Regions from separate parts of the Streptomyces sp. SAI-127 genome, predicted to be linked through region 1. Evidence: riboswitches for the same ligand, from Rfam matches in the RefSeq annotation. Region 1 holds a riboswitch; the other holds the start of a gene.
What was found. Region 1 has a riboswitch for S-adenosylmethionine ahead of thrC (threonine synthase). Riboswitches for the same ligand answer to the same signal wherever they lie in the genome.
Positions count from the first base shown of each region.

Region 2: another riboswitch for S-adenosylmethionine. It lies ahead of M2157_RS34890 (aminotransferase class V-fold PLP-dependent enzyme); the one in region 1 lies ahead of thrC (threonine synthase).

Region 1 covers NZ_JARXYJ010000001.1:5,646,382-5,654,152, forward strand. Annotated here, with positions in the region: gene M2157_RS25920 (trehalose-6-phosphate synthase) at 1-276, opposite strand, end outside; gene M2157_RS25925 (glucosyl-3-phosphoglycerate synthase) at 372-1,316, opposite strand; SAM riboswitch class I at 1,454-1,612, shown strand; gene thrC (threonine synthase) at 1,630-2,913, shown strand; gene M2157_RS25935 (ubiquitin-like small modifier protein 1) at 2,957-3,232, shown strand; gene M2157_RS25940 (cold-shock protein) at 3,676-3,882, shown strand; gene groL (chaperonin GroEL) at 4,427-6,052, shown strand; gene M2157_RS25950 (NADH:flavin oxidoreductase) at 6,442-7,563, shown strand; gene M2157_RS25955 (carboxylesterase family protein) at 7,652-7,771, shown strand, end outside.
Region 2 covers NZ_JARXYJ010000001.1:7,583,422-7,591,192, reverse strand. Annotated here, with positions in the region: gene M2157_RS34890 (aminotransferase class V-fold PLP-dependent enzyme) at 28-1,389, opposite strand; SAM riboswitch class IV at 1,510-1,626, opposite strand; gene trpD (anthranilate phosphoribosyltransferase) at 1,698-2,762, opposite strand; gene M2157_RS34880 (cytochrome bc complex cytochrome b subunit) at 2,881-4,524, opposite strand; gene M2157_RS34875 (Rieske 2Fe-2S domain-containing protein) at 4,521-5,576, opposite strand; gene M2157_RS34870 (c-type cytochrome) at 5,573-6,382, opposite strand; gene M2157_RS34865 (heme-copper oxidase subunit III) at 6,443-7,063, opposite strand; gene M2157_RS34860 (hypothetical protein) at 7,209-7,610, shown strand; gene M2157_RS34855 (Ig-like domain-containing protein) at 7,630-7,771, opposite strand, start outside.

The DNA of each region.
Region 1 (7,771 bases):
GTACGCGTCCGCGTGCACGTCGGCCGGGATGGCGAGCATGCGGACGCCGTCCTCGCCGACCCCCTGCCGTACCGCCTCGCGGTCGCCGTCGGACAGCGCCGAGCACACCCACAGCGCGCCCGCCTCCGGGCCGATCGCCGACAGTCCCGAGACCAGTCCGCCGCCACCCCGCCTGGGGCTCAGCGAACCGTCCTCCTGGACCTCGTACGAGACCGGGCCGCGGTTGGACGCGACCAGCACCTGGGCAGCACCCTGCACGGAAGACGTGGAAGCCATACGCCACAACCTAGCCCGGCCCGGAAACGCTCAAACGTACGGTTGCACACAGTGCGCGGACGTATACGGAACGCCCCGTTCTGTCACCCGGTCCGTCACGCGACCTTACGCTTCGCGTACTCGGCGATCTCCACCATCGGCGGCCGCTCCTCCGTGTCCACGGAGTACGTACGCGGCTCGAAGCCGTCCCGGCCGCGCTCGAACTGGGTGAGGGAGGGCCGGATCATATGGCCGCGGGCCAGCCTCAGCTGGGCGGTGCGGTAGATCGCGGCGGACATCCGGCCCAGGGCCTGCCCGTCCTGGTGACGGTGCTTGCGCACACCGACGTCGACCTGGGCGAGCGCGTCCAGGCCCACCAGGTGCAGGGCGTCGACCAGCATGCCCAGCTCGACGCCGTAGCCGACGGGGAACGGGAGCTGCTCCAGCAACGAGCGCCGGGCCGCGTACTCGCCGCCCAGCGGCTGCACGAAACCGGCCAGCTGCGGCCAGTGCATGTTCAGCAGCGGACGTGCCATGAGCTCGGTGACCCGGCCGCCCTGCCCCGCGGCGCCGCCCAGGGGACGGTCGTACATGCCCTTGACCAGGTCGACCTCGGGGTCGGTGAGCAGCGGGCCGACGATGCCGGAGACGAAGTCCGAGGAGAACTCCTTCAGGTCGGCGTCGATGAAACAGACGATGTCCCCTGACGTGGCGAGCAGGGAGCGCCACAGGACCTCGCCCTTGCCGGGCACGGCGGGTATGCGCGGGAGGATGTCGTCGCGGTGGACGACCCGCGCACCGGCCGCGGCGGCGACCTCGGACGTGCGGTCGGTCGATCCCGAGTCGACGACGACGATCTCGTCGACGAGCGGGACCTGCTGCATGAGGTCATGACGGATCACGGAGACGATGTCACCGACCGTCTCCTCCTCGTTGAGTGCGGGCAGGACAACACTGACCGTCCGGCCCGTGCCCCGCTTCGCCGCCATGATCCTGTGCAGCGGGCGATCGGTCACGGACCAGGAACGCGTGGCCAGCCAGCGCTCGACTTCGTTCAGCACAGTGCGCGGCTCCTCTGCCTTTGATCCATCTCGCGGTTCGGACGTCTCTCTCAACTGTCCTGGCCGTCGGTTACAGTCTTGAACAACGCGGATGACCATCGCATGTCCTGGGTGGCCCGCCGTTCACAACTTCATACCGCTCATCCAGAGGGGCAGAGGGATACGGCCCGATGAAGCCCCGGCAACCCTCCAGTCGGTTCTCGTAGCGATCGCTGACGATCGTTTCCGCGAGGCTCCCGGCTCGGGAAGGTGCCAAATCCGTCTCACGGCGAAGTGCGTCGTGAGGAAGATGAGGAGAAAGGGCCTCGCCTCCATGGCTGTGCAGACTGATGCAAGCACCACGAACACCGTAGACCTCGGCCCCGCCGCAGCGCTGAGCTGCCGCGAGTGCGGCCACCGCGTGCCCCTCGGCCCGGTCTTCGCCTGCGAGGAGTGTTTCGGCCCGCTCGAGATCGCGTACGACTTCTCGGCCTACGACACCGAGGAGCTCCGCAAGCAGATCGAGGCGGGCCCCGCGAACATCTGGCGCTACGCTCCGCTGCTGCCCGTCCCCGCGGACGTGGCGGACAAGCCCAACATCAACCCCGGCTGGACCAAGCTCGTCAAGGCCGACAACCTCGCCCGCGAGCTGGGTGTCGACGCCGGCAAGCTCTTCGTGAAGGACGACTCCGGCAACCCGACGCACTCCTTCAAGGACCGCGTCGTCGCCCAGGCCATCGAGGCCGCCCGCGCTTTCGACTTCACCACCCTCTCCTGCTCCTCCACCGGCAACCTGGCCGGCGCCGTGGGTGCCGCCGCGGCCCGGGCCGGGTTCCGCTCCTGCGTGTTCATCCCGCACGACCTGGAGCAGGGCAAGGTCGTCATGGCCGCGATCTACGGCGGCGAACTCGTCGGCATCGAGGGCAACTACGACGACGTGAACCGCTTCTGCTCCGAGCTGATCGGCGACCCGGCCGGCGAGGGCTGGGGTTTCGTCAACGTCAACCTGCGGCCGTACTACGCCGAGGGCTCCAAGACCCTGGCCTACGAGATCTGCGAGCAGCTGGGCTGGCAGCTCCCCGATCAGCTGGTCGTGCCGATCGCCTCCGGCTCGCAGCTCACGAAGATCGACAAGGGTCTGCAGGAGCTGATCAAGCTCGGGCTCGTCGAGGACAAGCCGTACAAGATCTTCGGCGCGCAGGCCGAGGGATGCTCGCCGGTGTCGGTCGCGTACAAGGCGGGCCACGACGTGGTCCGGCCCCAGAAGCCGAACACCATCGCCAAGTCCCTCGCGATCGGGAACCCGGCGGACGGTCCGTACGTGCTGGACATCGCGCGTCGTACCGGTGGTGCGGTGGAGGACGTGAACGACGAGCAGGTCGTCGACGCCATCAAGCTGCTCGCGCGGACCGAGGGGATCTTCGCGGAGACGGCCGGTGGCGTGACCGTCGGCGTGGCGAAGAAGCTGATCGAGAACGGTCTGCTGGACCCGTCGCTGACGACCGTCGTGCTGAACACCGGTGATGGTCTGAAGACGCTGGACGCGGTGGCGGGTACGGGTCTCACCGCCACGATCCGTCCCAACCTGGATTCGTTCCGCGAGGCCGGCCTCGCGTAGTCGCCGCCCCTGAAAGCACTCACCCGACCGGAGGTCCTGAAACATGAGCGTTTCCGTCCGTATCCCCACCATCCTGCGCACCTACACCGGCGGGCAGGCCGAGGTGCAGGCCGAGGGTGCGACCCTCGCCGATGTCATCGCCGATCTGGAGAAGAACCACACGGGTATCGCCGCGCGCGTTCTCGACGACCAGGGCAAGCTGCGGCGGTTCGTCAATGTGTACGTCAACGACGACGATGTGCGGTTCGAGCAGGGGCTGGAGACGGCGACGCCCGACGGGGCCGGCGTCTCGATCATTCCGGCCGTCGCCGGCGGGTGACCGTATGACTGGTCATTACCTTCGGTAACGGTAATTACCGAGTGTTCATCGGATTGCCCCCTCCGCTTGAGAAGCGGAGGGGGCAATTCTCTATGGTTGAGCGCGGTACAGTTGGGGAAGCAGCGGCTTTCTTCTTGCCGCGTGCATATGAGTTCTCGCTCCACATGCGATGAGAAGTAGCCAAAGTGTGTGCGCCTTAAGTGCCTTATGTGTCTTTTATGGGGCCCGACTTGCCCCGAATTCAGGCGAATTCTCACTACATTCCGGACCCCTTCCGTCCAGAATTCTCGTCCGATTGACCTGTTGCAGACGGCAGTTGGACAGATACATTCAGCCGCGGTCGACGCGTTCCGGCGCACGCCCCCAACCATGTGGGGGGTGAGGTCTGACCCGGATCCACGAAGTGTGGATCCGTGCAAGGGCCAGTAATAGGGGAGTTAGGCATGGCTCAGGGCACCGTCAAGTGGTTCAACGCGGAGAAGGGGTACGGCTTCATCGCGGTCGACGGTGGTGCGGATGTATTCGTCCACTACAGCGCGATTCAGATGGACGGCTACCGCACCCTTGAAGAGGGCCAGCGGGTCGAGTTCGAGATCTCGCAAGGTCAGAAGGGGCCGCAGGCGGACATGGTTCGCCTGGCGACCGGCTGAAGCACGCGCCGGGTAACAACAGCGTCGTTCTTCTGTTCTTCTTCGAAGGGCTCGTCCCCCATAGGGAGTCATGGGGTACGGGCCCTTCGGCATGCCCGGGGTCTTGAGGGGGGCGTGATCGGGCCGGGCTCACGGGCACCGGGAGGCCGGGCCCGCGTTCGCCGTCTTGTACGGCGGTCCGGGGTGCTCGACCGCGCCGGTCGAACACCGGTCACGCGGACGGGGCGGCCGGGCCGTCGTGTGCGGCGCCCGTACGGCCCCGGTGGTGCCCGGACGCAGCGGTGTCGGTCGGGCCGTACGGGCCGGTAACCGGGCGTCGCTGTTGCTCGGCGCCCTGCCCGATCCACGAGAGGCGCTTGCACTCGACCATGCCGAGTGCTAATCATTGGCGTTAGCACTCTGAAGGTGAGAGTGACAAAGATGGACCGGGTCGGTGAGGCCCGCAGGCCTTGTGGGGCAAGGATCCACAGGCCGGCGAGCCGTCCGTCGCGGGCGCGGGCGCGGTCCGAAGGAATCACCCCCAGTCCTGGAGGGACCACTTCACATGGCCAAGATCATCGCGTTCGACGAGGAGGCGCGGCGCGGCCTCGAGCGCGGCATGAACCAGCTCGCGGACGCCGTCAAGGTGACGCTCGGCCCCAAGGGCCGCAACGTCGTCCTCGAGAAGAAGTGGGGCGCCCCCACGATCACCAACGATGGTGTCTCCATCGCCAAGGAGATCGAGCTCGAGGACCCGTACGAGAAGATCGGCGCCGAGCTGGTCAAGGAAGTCGCCAAGAAGACGGACGACGTCGCCGGTGACGGTACGACCACCGCGACCGTGCTCGCTCAGGCCCTGGTCAAGGAAGGCCTGCGCAACGTAGCCGCCGGCGCCAACCCCATGGCCCTCAAGCGCGGTATCGAGAAGGCCGTCGAGGCCGTCTCCGCCGCCCTGCTCGAGCAGGCCAAGGATGTCGAGACCAAGGAGCAGATCGCCTCCACGGCCTCCATCTCCGCCGCCGACACCCAGATCGGCGAGCTCATCGCCGAGGCGATGGACAAGGTCGGCAAGGAAGGCGTCATCACCGTCGAGGAGTCCCAGACCTTCGGTCTGGAGCTCGAGCTCACCGAGGGTATGCGCTTCGACAAGGGCTACATCTCGGCGTACTTCGCCACCGACATGGAGCGGATGGAGGCGTCGCTCGACGACCCGTACATCCTCATCGCCAACTCCAAGATCGGCTCCGTCAAGGACCTGCTCCCGCTCCTGGAGAAGGTCATGCAGTCGGGCAAGCCGCTGCTGATCATCGCCGAGGACGTCGAGGGCGAGGCCCTGTCGACCCTGGTCGTCAACAAGATCCGTGGCACCTTCAAGTCCGTCGCCGTCAAGGCCCCGGGCTTCGGTGACCGCCGCAAGGCCATGCTCGGCGACATCGCCATCCTCACGGGCGGCGAGGTCATCTCCGAGGAGGTCGGCCTCAAGCTGGAGAACGCGACCCTGGACCTCCTGGGCCGCGCCCGCAAGGTCGTCATCACCAAGGACGAGACCACCATCGTCGACGGTGCCGGTTCCTCGGACCAGGTCAACGGCCGGGTGAACCAGATCCGCGCCGAGATCGAGAACAGCGACTCGGACTACGACCGCGAGAAGCTCCAGGAGCGCCTGGCGAAGCTCGCCGGTGGCGTCGCCGTCATCAAGGCCGGTGCCGCGACCGAGGTCGAGCTCAAGGAGCGCAAGCACCGCATCGAGGACGCCGTTCGCAACGCGAAGGCGGCCGTCGAGGAGGGCATCGTCGCCGGTGGTGGCGTGGCCCTCATCCAGGCCTCCTCGGTCTTCGAGAAGCTGGACCTCGAGGGTGACGAGCTGACCGGCGCCAACGCCGTGAAGCTGGCCCTGGAGGCCCCGCTCAAGCAGATCGCCGTCAACGGTGGTCTCGAGGGTGGCGTCATCGTCGAGAAGGTGCGCAACCTGCCCGTCGGCCACGGCCTGAACGCCGCGACCGGTGAGTACGTCGACATGATCGCCGAAGGCATCATCGACCCGGCGAAGGTCACGCGCTCTGCCCTGCAGAACGCCGCCTCCATCGCCGCGCTGTTCCTCACCACCGAGGCCGTCATCGCCGACAAGCCGGAGAAGGCGGGCGCTGCCCCGGCCGGCGGCGGCATGCCGGGCGGTGACATGGACTTCTGATCGACCCCCGGCCGCCAGGCCTGACGGTTGATCAACGTCCTTCCCGGGGGCGGCACTTCCTGGAAACAGGGGGTGGCCGCCCCCGGTCTTTTCCTGCGCTATGCTTGATCACGAGCCGCTCGACGTGAACTCCCGTCGGTCGACTACGCGTTGGTGGTCCAAGGAAAGACGCCCCGCTTCCTGCGGGGAGATGCAGGTGCAAGGCCTGCCCGGCGCTCGACAAGAAGCCCGTCCCACGATGGTGGGGCGGGCTTCTTTCATGCGTGGCCTCGATGCGTGACTTCCATGCGTGGCCGGTGTCACAGCGCATCGGGAAATCCTGAGGCGGACGAGGCGGTTGGCACCTGGGTAGTGTCCATGCGCATGCACATACCGAGGAGTACTGCCACGTGACCGCCCCCGCCACCTCCCGCGCCGCCGAGATCCTCTCCCGCCCGGCCCACATCAACGGCCTGACCGTCCCGAACCGCATCGTCATGGCGCCCATGACCCGCATGTTCTCCCCGGGAGGTGTCCCCGGCGCGGACGTGGCCTCGTACTACTCCCGCCGCGCGGCCGCCGGAGTCGGTCTGATCGTCACCGAGGGCACCTACGTCGGCCACGAGTCGGCCGGGAACAGCGAGAGCGTCCCGCGGTTCCACGGCGAGGAGCAGCTGGCGGGCTGGGCGAAGGTCGCCGAGGAGGTGCACGCGGCGGGCGGCACCATCGTCCCGCAGCTGTGGCACATCGGCATGGTCCGCGAGCAGGGCCAGCAGCCCTACGTCGACGCCCCCGCCGTCGGTCCCTCCGGTCTGCGACTCGGCTCCGACGAGCCCACCGGCAAGGCCATGACCCAGCGCGACCTGGACGACGTCATCGGCGCCTTCGCGGAGGCGGCGGCCGCGGCCGAGCGCATCGGCTTCGACGGTGTGGAGATCCACGGCGCCCACGGCTACCTCGTCGACCAGTTCCTGTGGTCGGGCACCAACCGCCGCACCGACGCCTACGGCGGCGACCCGGTCGCCCGTACGAAGTTCGCGGCGGAGATCGTGGCGGCCGTACGGGAGACGGTGTCGCCGGAGTTCCCGATCATCTTCCGCTACTCGCAGTGGAAGCAGGAGGTCTACAAGGCGCGGCTCGCCGAGACGCCGGAAGAGCTGGAGGCGATCCTCGCGCCGCTCGCCGCCGCCGGAGTCGACGCCTTCCACGCCTCCACGCGCCGCTACTGGCTCCCCGAGTTCGACGGCTCGGACCTCAACCTCGCCGGCTGGACCAAGAAGCTCACCGGCAGGACGACCATCACCGTGGGCTCGGTCGGCCTCGACGGCGACTTCATCCGCGGCTTCATGGGCGAGGGCTCCCCGGTCAAGGGCATCGACGACCTGCTCGACGCCCTGGAGCGCGAGGAGTACGACATGGTCGCCGTCGGGCGGGCACTGCTTCAGGACCCGCAGTGGGCCGCGAAGGTGCTGGCGGGCCGATTCGACGAGCTCGAGCCGTACGACGCGTCCGCGCTGAAGTCTTTGAGCTGATCGCACAGGGTCCGCGACTTGGTTGACTCACGCAAGGGAAATGGGCTGAAGTGAATCGGACAGCCCCTTACCCGTGAGGAGTTCGACGATGACGTCAGCCGAGAATCTCGAAGCACGCACCGGGGCCGGTTCCGTGCGCGGGCGGGCCGAGGGCGGACTGGTGGTCTTCCGGGGGATCCCCTTCGCCGAACCACCGGTCGGGGAGGCC
Region 2 (7,771 bases), 1.9 Mb from region 1:
CGTATACGCGCGCCGGACGCCGGTACGTCAGACGGCCGGGACGCAGCGGCCTTCCTCGGTGCGGTACGTCCACTTCGCGCCGTCCGCGACCAGTTCCTTCACGGCCCGCACGAACCGCTCCACGTGCTCGTCCGGTGTGCCCGCGCCGAAGCTCACCCGGATCGCGTTCAGGGACTTCTCGCCGGGCGCGGCCTCGGGGGCGCCGCACTCGCCCTGGGACTGCGGGTCGCTGCCGAGGAGGGTGCGGACGAGGGGGTGGGCGCAGAAGAGGCCGTCGCGGACGCCGATGCCGTACTCGGCGGAGAGGGCGGCGGCGAAGTGGGAGCTGTTCCAGCCCTCGACGACGAAGGAGATCACGCCGACGCGGGGGGCGTCGTCGCCGAAGAGGGACAGGACGCGGACCTCGGGGACCTCGGCGAGACCCGCCCTCACCTTCTCGATCAGGTGCTGCTCGCGGGCGACCAGGGTGTCGAAGCCGGCCTCGGTGAGGGCCCGGCAGGCGGAGGCGATGGAGTAGGCGCCGATGACGTTCGGCGAGCCGGCCTCGTGGCGGGCGGCGCTCTCGTGCCACTCCACGTCCACTCCCCCGTCCTCGCGCCGCGTGACCTTGCGGCTGGCGCCGCCGCCCGCGAGGTAGGGGTCGGCGGCCCGGAGCCAGTCGGCGCGGCCGGCCAGGACGCCCGAGCCGAAGGGGGCGTAGAGCTTGTGGCCGGAGAAGGCGACCCAGTCGACGTCGAGGTCACGGACGCTCAACGGGTGGTGCGGGGCCAGCTGGGCCGCGTCCAGGACGATCCGGGCGCCGTGCGCGTGGGCGGCCGCCGTCAGCTCGCGGACCGGCCACAGCTCGCCCGTGACGTTGGAGGCGCCGGTCACGCAGACCAGGGCCGGGCCCCGGGGGTCGCGGTCGGCGAGGGCCTTCTCCAGGGTCTCGACGGCCTGCCCCGGGGTGCGCGGGGCGTCGAGGTAGGTGACCCGGGCGTCCTTCCACGGCAGCAGCGAGGCGTGGTGCTCGGTCTCGAAGACGAAGACCTGGCAGTCGGCGGGGAGGGCGGCGGCGAGGAGGTTGAGCGAGTCGGTGGTCGACCGGGTGAAGACCAGCTGGTCGTCGTCCCGGCAGTCGAGGAACTCGGTGACGGTCCTGCGGGCGTTCTCGAACAGGTCGGTCGACAGCTGCGAGAGGTAGCCGGCACCGCGGTGCACGCTGCCGTAGTAGGGCGCGTAGGCCGCCACGTCGTCCCAGACCCGCTGCAGGGCGGGGGCGCTGGCCGCGTAGTCGAGGGCCGCGTAGGTGACCTCGCCGCCGGTGACGAGCGGGACGGTGACATCTCGCCCCAGAACAGGCAGCTGGTCACAAATGGTCCGGGCGGGGGCAGCGGTGGAGACAGACATGGGGAACTCCCGTGAAAAGAAAGGTGAGATGGGTGTGCGGAGGCGGGGCTCGGCGCCCTATCGCATTCGCTTGCTCACGGAAGACTCCCTCGAATGACCAGGACCCCTGGTTTCGAGAGGGGCCCGCGCTTGCCGTAGACCTCGCTGCCTACGGCCTGGTCCTCACCCGGGGCACCCCGCCACGGACGGAGGGTTGCCGGACAGTCGGCCGGGGCCTCATGACTGTCACTCATGACCTGGTACAGAAACGTACGTGAAGTGATCGCGGTCCCGCAACCCGTGTCCGGATGACGGGACCGCGATGCCCGTCACGCGTGGCTCGCGGCCACCCAGCGATCCAGTGTGCGCCGGGCGGACCCGGAGTCGATCGACTCGGCGGCCTTCGTCATGGCGGCGCGGATCTGCTCGGCCAGCGTCCCCGGACCCGGGTCCAGCGCCACCAGCGCCGCCGCCGAGTTCAGCAGTACGGCGTCCCGGACCGGGCCCTTCTCGCCGTCCAGCAGCCGCCGCGCGACCTCCGCGTTGTACGACGGGTCCGCGCCCCGCAGTGCCTCCACCGGGACCAGCTCGATGCCCACGTCCCGCGGGTCGAAGCTCTGCTCGGTGACCTTGCCGTCGCGCACGACCCACACCCGGGAGGTGGACGTCGTGGTCAGCTCGTCGAAGCCGTCGTCGCCGCGGAAGACGAGGGAGGAGTTGCCCCGCTCGGCCAGGACGCCGGCGATGAGCGGCGCCAGGCGGGGGTCGGCGACGCCCACGGCCTGCGCCTTCACCTTGGCCGGGTTGGTCAGCGGACCGAGCGCGTTGAAGGTGGTCCGGATCCCCAACTGCCCTCGTGCGGCGGCCACATGACGCAGCGCCGGATGGAACTTGATCGCGAAGCAGAAGGTGATCCCGGCCTCCTCGGCCACCTCGGCCACCCGCTTCGGCGTCAGCTCCAGATTGACGCCGAGCTTCTCCAGGACGTCCGAGGCGCCGGACGCGGAGGAGGCGGCCCGGTTGCCGTGCTTGACGACCTTCGCGCCGGTGCCGGCGATGACGATCGCCGACATCGTGGAGATGTTCACCGTCTTGGCCCCGTCGCCGCCCGTGCCCACGATGTCGACGGTCCGGCCCGGCACCTCGATGACGTTCGCGTGCTCGTACATCGTCCGGACGAGCCCGGTGATCTCCTGGACGGTCTCGCCCTTGGCGCGCAACGCCACCGCGAACCCGGCGATCTGCGCGTCGGTGGCCTCGCCGCGCATGATCAGGTCCATCGCCCACGCGGTGTCGTCGGCGGAGAGGTCACGGCCTTCCAGCAGGCCGTTGAGCAGAGCGGGCCAGGAACGGCCCGCCGCGGTGTTGCCTCCAGCGGGGGTCACAGCGCTCATGGGGCCGCTCCAGGTGTCGTAGAACAAGGTGCTCCCACCCTATCCAGCCCAGGGCACGGCAAAGGGCCCCGTCCGGTGTTCGGACGGGGCCCTTCATCGCGCGTGGCGAGCGCAGCGATCAGTGGTGGCCGTGGCCGCTCGTGATCTCCTTGTACTCCTCGACGGTGGGCTTGGGGATCTGGGCCTCTTCGCCGTAGTACGCCTCGCTCAGCTTGGCGCGCAGCTTCTCAGAGCCCTTCACCTTGCGCTCGACGCCGTTCTCGTCGACCGTGGCACCGATCGCGGCCGGCTCGTACTGCTCGTGCGCCGTGAGCGTGTGCAGCTGCTCCTGGCTGAGCGGCTCGTGCACCTCGATGAACTCACCGTGCGGCAGGCGCTTGATGATGCCGGACTCGCGGCCGTGCAGCACCTTGTCCTTGTCGCGGCGCTGGAGGCCGAGGCAGATCCGCTTGGTGGCGATGAACGCGAGGACCGGGGCGACGAAGAACGCGACCCGGACGAACCAGGTGATGGCGTTGATCGACAGGTGGAAGTGGGTGGCCCAGAGGTCGTTTCCACCACCGATCAGCAGCACCATGTACCAGGTGATCCACGCGACGCCGAAGGCGGTGCGCGTCGGCGCGTTGCGCGGGCGGTCCAGGATGTGGTGCTCGCGCTTGTCGCCGGTGACCCAGGACTCGATGAACGGGTAGACCGCGATCGCGACCAGGACCAGCGGGAAGATCACCAGCGGGATGAACACACCCAGGACGAGCGTGTGGCCCCAGAAGTTGATCTCCCAGCCCGGCATGACACGGATCAGGCCCTCGGAGAAGCCCATGTACCAGTCCGGCTGGGCGCCCGTGGACACCTGGTCGGGACGGTAGGGGCCCATCGACCAGATCGGGTTGATCGAGGCGATCGCCGAGATGGCCGCGATGACACCGAAGACCAGGAAGAAGAAGCCTCCGGCCTTGGCCATGTAGACCGGCAGCAGCGGCATGCCGACGACGTTGTTGTTCGTCTTTCCGGGGCCCGCGAACTGCGTGTGCTTGTGGTAGAAGACCAGGATCAGGTGGCCGACGACCAGGCCGAGCATGATGCCCGGCAGCAGCAGTACGTGGATCGAGTAGAAGCGGGCCACGAAGTCGCCGCCCGGGAACTCGCCGCCGAAGAGGAAGAACGACAGGTACGTGCCGACGATCGGCACGGACAGGATCGCGCCCTCCATGAAGCGGACACCGGTGCCGGACAGCAGGTCGTCCGGGAGCGAGTAGCCGGTGAAGCCGGTGAACATGCCCAGGACGAACAGCAGGAAGCCGAACAGCCAGTTGACCTCACGCGGCTTGCGGAACGCGCCCGTGAAGAACACGCGCATCATGTGCACGAACATGCCGGCGAGGAAGATCAGCGCCGCCCAGTGGTGGATCTGCCGGATCAGCAGACCACCGCGCACATCGAAGGAGATGTGCATGGTCGAGTTGAACGCCTCGGACATCAGCTGGCCCTGCAGCGGGACGTAGCTGCCGTGGTACTCCACCTCGTTCATCGACGGGTGGAAGAACAGCGTCAGATACACACCCGTGAGGATGATGATGATGAAGCTGTAGAGGCAGATCTCGCCCAACATGAACGACCAGTGGTCGGGGAAGATCTTGCGCATGTTGGCCTTGGCCAGGGAGTAGATCCCCAGGCGGCCGTCGGCCCAGTCGGCGACGCGCTCGCCCGCCGGTGCCTTGTCGCGCCGCGCCCCGTTGGCCGCGGTGCTCTCGTTTGTGCTCATCCGCGCTCCCAGAAAGCAGGACCGACGGGCTCCTCGAAGTCGCCGAGCGCTTGGAGGTAACCCTGGTCGTTCACACCGATGCGCAGCTGCGGCAGGGCGTGACCGGCGGGGCCGAAGATCACCCGGGCACCGTCGGAGAGGTCGAAGGTGGACTGGTGGCAGGGGCAGAGCACGTGGTGCGTCTGCTGCTCGTACAGGGAGATCGGGCAACCCACGTGGGTGCAGATCTTCGAGTACGCGACGATCCCCTCGTGCGACCACTCGAGCTCGCGCTTGTCCTTGATGTTGTCCGGCTGGATGCGGATGATCATCAGGGCGGCCTTGGCGATCTCGGTCTGGAACTCCTCGTCGTGCTCCTCCAGGCCCTCGGGCTTGGCGAAGGTCAGCGAGCCGACCGCGACGTCGGAGGGACGCAGCGGCTCGTTGGTGTTCATGTTGACGAGCTGGAGGCCCTTGCGCCACATGGTGTGGCGGAGCTTGGTGCCGGGCAGCGGGCCGAGGTCGCGCAGCAGCATGACGCCGGAGAGCGGGAACAGGGCCAGCGCGCCGAACATCGTGTTGCGGATCAGCTTGCGACGGCCGAGCGCCGACTCCTTGGCGCCCTGCTTGAAGTCCGCGTGGACCTTCTCGCGGACCTCGGGGGACGCCTCGATCGGGTGGCGCTCGTCGGCGATCTCCTCGTCGGACATCAGGGTGCGGGCCCAGTGGACCGCACCCGCGCCGATCGCGAAGAGGGCGAGACCGAGGGTCAGGCCCAGCGCGAAGTTCAGCGCGTTGATGTGCCCGATCGGGAAGACGAAGATCGACTTGTCGTGGGGGATGCCCACGTACGAGGCGATGAACCCGACGGTGGCCAGCATCGACACCGTGAACAGCATGGCCACCGTGCGCTCGGACCGCCTGGCGGCCCGCTCGTCGATGTCCTGCACACGGTGCTCGTGGGGCGGGAGGCCGGGGTCCGCGAAGGGGTTCTTCTCGTCCGCGACGCCTACCGCGCCGTGCGCGTCCTGCTCTGCGGGCAGGTTCTCTTCTGGAATGTCTTGGCTACTCATGACTTCTTGGCCTTTGCGGTCCGAGCGGCGACCCAGACGGCGACCGCGATCAGCGCGCCGAGGCCGAAGATCCAGGCGAACAGGCCTTCGGAGACCGGGCCGAGACCGCCCAGCTCAAGGCCGCCGGGGCTCACGGTGTCGTCGCCGTTGACCGCGTTCAGGTACGCGATGATGTCCTTCTTGTTCTGCTCCGACAGCGTGGTGTCGGGGAACGACGGCATGTTCTGCGGGCCGGTCTGCATGGCCTCGTAGATGTGCTTCGGGTCGACACCCTCGAGGCTCGGCGCGAACTTGCCGTGCGTCAGCGCGCCACCCTTGCCGGTGAAATTGTGGCACTGCGTGCAGTTGTCACGGAAGAGCTCGCCGCCCTTGGCGATGTCGGCACCGTCGGGGCCGTACTGCGCCTCGGTCGGGATGCTCGGACCCGCGCCCAGCGAGGAGATGTACGCGGCCAGCTGGTCGATCTCGGCCTGCGTGTAGATGACCTTCTTGCGCGGAACCTGCGCGCCCGGCTGCTGGGCCGGCATGCGGCCGGTGCCGACCTGGAAGTCGACGGCCGCGGCGCCCACGCCCACGAGGCTCGGACCGTCGGAGGACCCCTGACCGCCGGTGCCGTGGCAACTGGCGCAGCCAACGGCGAAGAGCTTCTTGCCCTCGTCGATGGCCAGGGACTGGGCGGTTTCATCTGCCTGCGCCTTGCTCGCGGGTGCGAACACGGCGTACAGCCCCCCGGTGCATGCCAGCGCGAGGAGTAGGACGACGAGCGCCGCCAGCGGGTGGCGTCGTCGTGCGGAGAGCTTTTTCACGGATTACCCCGGTGTCAGGATCTTCTGCGTCGATGCTTGCGATGTCGGGAGCGGGCCCGGCTACTTGATCAGATAGATCGTGGCGAAGAGGCCGATCCAGACGACATCGACGAAGTGCCAGTAGTAGGACACGACGATGGCCGCGGTCGCCTGTTCGTGGGTGAACCGCTTCGCCGCGTACGTACGGCCGAGGACGAACAGGAAGGCGATGAGGCCGCCTGTCACGTGCAGACCGTGGAAGCCGGTGGTCAGGTAGAAGACCGACCCGTACGGATCGGACGAGAGGGAGATCCCGTCCTTCTTCACCAGCTCGGTGTACTCGTAGATCTGACCACCGATGAAGATCGCACCCATGATGAAGGTGATGATGAACCAGCCCCGGAGCTTCTTCACGTCACCCCGCTCGGCGGCGAAGACGCCGAGCTGGCAGGTGAGGGAGGAGAGCACCAGGATCGTGGTGTTCGTCGCCGAGAACGGAACGTTCAGGGCGTGCGCCATCTCTTTCCAGTGATCAGGACCCGTCACCGATCGCAGGGTGAAGTACATCGCGAAGAGGGCCGCGAAGAACATCAGCTCGGAACTCAACCAGATGATGGTTCCGACGCTGGTGAGGTTCGGCCGGTTGACCGACGGGTGCGCGTGCCCGGTTGTCTCTGTCGTTGCTGTCGCCACGACCGACATTATGTCGGTCGCTTATCCCGCCCTCACCCCGGGGGGTGCCGTTCGGAGTGTCTCCCTGCTCCGGACCGGTGTTGACGTGGTGTTCAAGGGAGTAGCATCCGGCCCAACGGGCCTGTCCTTACGACGCTGACGTCACGGAGGAACAATGCAGCCGACCGCCACGGTGCTGGTCTACAGCGACGATTCCAACACCCGCGAGCAGGTACGGCTCGCCGCGGGCCGTCGGCCGGCTCCCGACGTCCCGTTGGTCGAGTTCCTGGAGTGCGCGACGCCTGCGGCGGTGCTGAAGGAGCTGGACAAGGGCGGGATCGACGTCTGTGTGCTGGACGGGGAGGCCGTGCCCATGGGGGGCATGGGGCTCTGCCGGCAGATCAAGGACGAGGTCTTCCACTGCCCACCGGTGCTGCTGCTGATCGGGCGGCCGCAGGATGCGTGGCTGGCGACGTGGAGCCGGGCGGAGGCCGCGGTGACCCATCCGGTGGATCCGGTGGAGTTCGCCTCGGCGCTGGCTTCCCTGCTGCGGGACCGGAAGGCCTTGAGCGCCTGAGAGCCGCTCCCACGTCCCTCTAGATGCTCTGTGGCCTCAGCCTTGCCGTCTGGTCGGGGCCGGAGCCGTCCGGGGTGCCGGCCACCAGGGCGCTGCCGTCGCGCCATTTCTTCCAGTCGAGGTTCCAGTCGCCGAAGCCGTTGCCGAAGGTCTCCATCGTG